Regions from separate parts of the Gottfriedia sp. NPDC058432 genome, predicted to be linked through region 1. Evidence: riboswitches for the same ligand, from Rfam matches in the RefSeq annotation. Region 1 holds a riboswitch; the other holds the start of a gene.
The links. A riboswitch is a leader RNA that binds a small molecule or an ion and turns the genes downstream of it on or off. The one in region 1 is predicted to bind cyclic di-AMP.
Positions count from the first base shown of each region.

Region 1 (3,209 bases):
GTAGGTATTTACTGGAACAACCACCATCATATGATACACACTTTACAAAAGGTGACAGGATCAATCATGTGGGCTAATCTTCATTTGCTTTTCTGGTTATCATTAATTCCTTTTGCTTCTGGTTGGATGGGAGAAAACCATTATAAGCCTTATCCTACAATGCTTTATGGTGTAATACTCTTAATGGCAGCAATAGCTTACTTCATATTACAAGGTATAATTATCAAAAAAGAGGGAAAGAATTCAAAGTTAAAACAGGCTGTAGGTAACGATTGGAAAGGAAAAGTATCTGTGGTTTGTTATTTATCTGCAGTTTGCACGTCTTTGATCTGGCCTTGGTTCGCTCAAATAATATATGTATTCGTTGCAATTTTGTGGTTATTACCGGATCGTCGAATAGAGAAAGTTATGCAAACAAAGTAATATTTTAATAAATTTATAAAAAGTTAGGGAGCTGATTATGATGATAAAAGGTTTCGGGGGAATATTTTGGAGGACTAAAAATCTGGATGCATTAAAAAAATGGTACAGTAAAGTGCTGAATGTTGAAATAGAAAATTGGAATGGGACTATTATTAAACCCGATTCTGAAAATGAAACAATCTTTTCTTTCTTTACTGAAGAAGACAGATATTTCCCAACAGAACAGCAAGTAATGTTAAATTTTCAAGTTTATAATCTAGACGAGACGATTAAGCATCTTGAACAAGTGGGTGTACCTCTTGCAAAGGAAAAAGAGGTTAGTGAATATGGTAAGTTTGCTTGGATTAAAGATCCTGAAGGTAGATTGGTTGAACTTTGGGAGAAATAACAGATTCTTATTTAAGAAAGGATTGCTATGGCAATCCTTTTTTCTTTTTGTACGAACGGGTGATTTAGATAAACAAGGAATAAAAGATTCTCTCTAGAATATTAGTTTTTAGTAAATCAATGTATAGAGATTACAAAAAGGAGAACAATCTATGTCGGACTTATTTATTTTTTTACCTCTATTAACTCTCATTATAGTAATAGCTATTATTGTTTTCTTAATAAACAAATTGGCAAAGAAAAAGAATAAAAGCGCAGGAAGAATTCTTGGAACCATCTTTTTGTTACATGTCACTTGTATGTTAATAATGGGGGTTATTACTTATTTTAAAGGACCTTAATCAATGATTACATGAGTTAGCCGGCTGTGAATTAGGATTTCAAAACAGAGAATCGACTCATGAATGAGTAAGTAATTTTGCTCATTTTTCATTTGAAAAACCAACTAGGAAAAGATTTTTATACTTATCATAATGGTCATTTATTGACACAACATATTTAATCAAAAGACATATTAGTTTCTTTAACTAGTAAAATAGTATACAATTTAGTAGTTGAATTGTAATTTAAGTAATATACATAAAATTAAATGACCATAGATCGCTGAGTTTAGTTGAGTGTTTCTTCTATTAATAAAGGGACATTTCAATTTTAAAGCGGGGGAACCAATTTTTGTGCAATTGTACTTTGGGGTGAATCCTTTTTAGGTAGGGCTACTTTTTAGGTCCGAATCCGACAGCTAACCTCGTAGGCGTGTAGGGAGAAGGTTTCCAAAATGATGTCTTATTAAGGCACTGGAGATTTTCCTAGTGTCTTTTTTGCATTCAATTTTGGTAAATGAAGAAGTAAGTGGGGGTTATGAAGTGCTAGAAATGTATATATTTGGTGGAATTCTTATTTTAACTATGTTAATGGCAGTATTTATGACTCGTAAGGATTCTGTAGTAGATGATGAAAATGGAAAATATAAATGTAAAAAGTCAGGGAATAGGAAGAGAATCGTTAGAGAGAGAAAATCAGGTAAAGTCGTTAGAATAGATTGATTTGCCGATACTATAGAAATTAAAATAGGTCGAAAAAACATTTAATAGTTCCTTAAGAGAGTGGCCAACTAAGCCATTCTCTTTTTTATTTATTTAGTTTTGGTTTCTTAATTCATATTTAGTTCATAATGAATTTATATAATATGTACATAATTATTTGGAAATGTAAGTAGGTGGATTTATTGAATCATGTAAAAGTATTAGTTGTCGATGATGATGCAAATATTCGCGAGTTAATCTCTATTTTTTTAAGTGGTGAAGGCTATACGGTTCTTGAGGCTGAAAATGGTCAAGAAGCATTAACGATACTAGAAGACAATAATATTCAAATAGTAGTAGTTGATGTGATGATGCCTGAAGTAGATGGATATGAGCTGACAAAAGAGGTTAAAAAGTATTATGATATTCCGATTTTAATGGTCACAGCAAAAGGGGAATCTCAGGATAAATTAAAGGGCTTTGATCTAGGGGTAGATGATTATGTTGTAAAGCCTTTTGATCCTTTGGAAATTGTAGCACGTGTAAAAGCTCTATTAAGAAGATTTCAATTACTAACTGATAAAAATATTTTTGTAGGTAATTTAACGATTAACCAAGTTAAATATGAAATTTCAGCAAATGATCAATCGATTACGTTACCATTAAAGGAATTTGAATTATTGATGAAGCTTGCTAGTCAAGCTGGAAGAATTTTTACGAGGAATGATTTGATTGAGCAAATATGGGGACTTGATTATGAAGGAGATGAACGCACGGTTGATGTGCATATAAAGAGAATACGAGAGCGTCTAAGAGAGTTAAAGGCTACGGTCGAAATCGTTACAATAAGAGGTTTAGGCTATAAATTAGAGGAAAATCACACATGAAAAGCATGTATACAAGATTGGTTTTAATCTTTATTTCAGTTATTTTGTTGAGTTTAGTCATTACTTTTTTTATCGCTTCAAAATACTTTATAAAACATGTTGAAACAGAAGTACAAAGTGATTTAATAGATGTTGGAGAAAATTTTATTTCCATATACTCTAAACAAGATAATCAAAATGGAGTAGATGCGACGTTACAAATTCTTAGTAAAAATTTTTATCTATCACTGTATGATGAGTCGGGTAAAATCGTTTTGAAAAATACAGCACTAAAAAAGAAGAATATAAAAAAAGAACAAGTATTAACCGTTCTAAACAAAAGTGATGTTCAAACAAAAGGATATCTCATCGGCCTACCTTTTCAAAAAGATGGGCATAAATACGCTTTATTTATTCAGCCCAATATTGATCGTGGGTTCTTTAAAATGCGGAGAGTTTTATTTTTTAGTTTACTGACAACATTAATCATTGGATCAGTAACATTTTTATT
Region 1 covers NZ_JBHXLC010000016.1:65,951-69,159, forward strand. Annotated here, with positions in the region: gene ACFWM3_RS16320 (TMEM175 family protein) at 1-423, shown strand, start outside; gene ACFWM3_RS16325 (VOC family protein) at 464-811, shown strand; cyclic di-AMP (ydaO/yuaA leader) riboswitch at 1,439-1,578, shown strand; gene ACFWM3_RS16330 (hypothetical protein) at 1,620-1,853, shown strand; gene ACFWM3_RS16335 (response regulator transcription factor) at 2,036-2,719, shown strand; gene ACFWM3_RS16340 (sensor histidine kinase) at 2,716-3,209, shown strand, end outside.

Region 2 (3,209 bases), on a different contig from region 1:
CTACTTTCTTATATTTAAACTACCATCGAAAAAAACTATAAATATGTAAACGATTACCAAAAATAAACCATCAAAAATCGTTTATTTTAAGTAATCGTTTACATTCAAATTTCCAAAAAGAACCATTTGACGACTGATTTTTATCATGATAAAGTTGGTCTTACGTTTAAAAACGAACGTCAAACCACGGCCAATTGGTCATGGTTTTTTTATATTAAAAAATAGCGAAAGGAGAAAACAAAATGAAAAAAGTAATTTTATCTTTAGTAATTGGATGTGGATTTTCTATTTTACTGACAGGGTACGAAACGAATAAGTCAGAAGTTAATAAAGAGATCTCTATGTTTAATCAAACTGAGGTACAAAACGTGTTAACAAACACTTTAACAGTTGATCAATCAAAAGAGATCGTTTGGAATCAAGTGAGATAATTAGTCGCGAAACTTCCGAAGTTGGTCTTACGTTTAAAAACGAACGTCAAACCACGACCATTGGTCATGGTTTTTTTATATTTAAAAATCACGAAAGGAGAAAACAAAATGAAAAAAGCAATTTTATCATTAGTAGTAGGATGTGGATTTTCTATTTTACTGACAGGGTACGAAACGAATAAGTCAGAAGTTAAAAAAGAAATCTCAACGTTTAATCAAACTGAGGTACAAAACGTGTTAACAAACATGATAACAGTTGACCAAACAAAAGAGATCATTTGGAATCAAGCACGCTAATTAGTCGTGAAATTTCAACTGAGCGGGTCTTACGTTTAAAAACGAACGTCAAACCACGGCCATAGGTCATGGTTTTTTTATATGAAAAAAATCGAAAGGAGAAAACAAAATGAAAAAAGCAATTTTATCTTTAGTAGTAGGATGTGGATTTTCTATTTTACTGACAGGGTACGAAACGAATATGTCAGATGCTAATAAAAAGATCTCAACGTTTAATCAAATTGAAGTGCAAAACGTATTAACGAACACTTTATCTACAAGTAAATCTGAACAAATCGTTTGGAATCAAGTACGCTAATAATACAGAGAACTCATATTTAGATAAATTTTAGTAAAAGTCTATTTACAAATTTAACCTGAAGTTATATATTTACTATTAAATTCATATATTTCTATTCAAAACCATAATTGCTTAATCTTAAAAAGAGCGGGGGAACCATTTCTTTATTGGGGTGAATCCTTTTTTTGTAAAGGTAGGGGTATTCTTTAATCCCGAATCCGACAGCTAACCTCGTAAGCATTTAAAGAAAGGGGTTTATTTAGTATTGTTTTTAAACACTAAGTAAAGCTTAGTGTTTTTTTGTGTGCAAAAAAGTAAAAATTAGAAGTTTTTACCAATGTATCATTAGTTTTATTTGCTTTTTTAAGAAAAGGGGAGAGATTTATGCATCATCCGTCCGAATATATAGAAATTGGACTGTTTATTTTAGCGATTTTTGGGATTTATTATTCGATATCAAATTTTAATAGTGTAAAACGCGTATTTATTGGCAGACCTATGAGAACAGCTGAAATTCATGCACAGCATAATAAGTTGATTTGGTTTATTGCTTTACCAATTCTAGCAGCCGATTTGTATTCATCTGTATCGTATGGACCAGAGGCGGGAATGACCGAGTTGATTGGTCTAGGGGGAAAAGCACACTGGTATATCATACCGATCACAATAGCAACTGTTTTATTATTAGGGTTACTAATTCTTTCATATATTATGGGGATTTTAGCTTATCCCAGTGGTGGCGGAGCATATGCTATTGCAAAAGACAATTTTAAACCAAGATGGGTATCACTTATTGCATCAAGTTCGCTTTTAGTTGATTATATTTTAACAGTTGCGGTTTCAGTTTCTGCTGCACTTGAAGCTGTGTCATCTGCATATCCGGCTGTAGTGCCTTATGAAACAGTTTTAGCAATTTTTTGTGTATTTTTATTATTAGTTGTAAATCTTCGTGGGGTTGCTGAATCAGCTAAAATATTTGCGTGGCCAACATTTGGCTTTATGATTTGTATGTTACTTCTGATTTTTACTGGATTCTTTGATGAGTTTCAACATGGATTTATACAGCATCATACACCGACATTTGGTACAGTACCACAAGGTTTAAGTATATTACTTGTCTTAAAAGCATTTAGTTCTGCATGTTCAGCGTTAACAGGTATTGAAACCATTTCAAATGCAGTACCAGTTTTTAGAGAACCTCGTCAAAAAAATGCAATTAAAACATATATAGCGCTAGGAATTATAACTTCAATTACACTTTTAGGCTTTGCATATCATTTATATGTGAACGGAATTTCACCTAATCCAAACGATACGATGTTATCTCAATTAATAAAGGTGTACTTCGGTCACGGGATACTTTATCAAGTTATTATTTGGTTTACATTTATCATCTTAATTTTAGCAGCAAATTCAACTTTTACAGGATTTTCTCAGTTAGCTGCGATCGTAGCGGCTGATGGTTTTTTACCTAGAGGATTTACAAACAGAGGGGATCGTTTAGGTTACTCAAATGGAATTATTGCACTTGCTGCAGCCGCAAGTATATTAATCATTGCATTCCAAGCACATACAAATGCACTGATTCCACTGTATGCTATTGGTGTGTTTTTATCTTTTACCATTGCACAATTAGGTTTAACGAGAAGATGGAAACGAGTAAAAGGGCCGAATTGGCAAGTCAAATTAGCAATCAATATTATTGGTTTAATTGTAACATCTGTTGTAACCGTAATCTTTGCAGTTACAAAATTTGTAGATGGTGCTTGGGTTGTATTAGTTGTCATTCCAACAATAATACTCTTCTCATTAGCTATTTATAAACATTATCAAAATGTATCAAGCGAATTAAGTATCGATTTAAGTTCTTTTCAACCGGAAGCAAATAAAGTTATTACAGTTGTATTAGTTTCAGGAACGCATCGAGTTGTGCATAATACATTATCATTTGCAAAAGGTATTGCAACAGAACCGATAGCTGTTTATGTTGGATTTGATGATGAATCAATTAAGAGAATGGAAGAAAAATGGGAAGAATGGGGTAATCCTTGTCGCTTAGTCGTTCTAAAAAGCCCGTATCGTTCAGTACTTGCACCAATTTCAAGATTCATTAAATTAATAGAAGGAAACGAGCCAGATAGCCACATCCAAATTGTGATTCCACAATTTATACCTAAAAAATGGTGGCATAATCTTCTTCA
Region 2 covers NZ_JBHXLC010000014.1:228-3,436, forward strand. Annotated here, with positions in the region: gene ACFWM3_RS15160 (hypothetical protein) at 243-431, shown strand; gene ACFWM3_RS15165 (hypothetical protein) at 540-728, shown strand; gene ACFWM3_RS15170 (hypothetical protein) at 838-1,026, shown strand; cyclic di-AMP (ydaO/yuaA leader) riboswitch at 1,128-1,264, shown strand; gene ACFWM3_RS15175 (APC family permease) at 1,393-3,209, shown strand, end outside.
Region 2: it holds a riboswitch for cyclic di-AMP, as region 1 does, so the genes downstream of both, ACFWM3_RS15175 (APC family permease) here and ACFWM3_RS16330 (hypothetical protein) in region 1, are expected to answer to the same signal.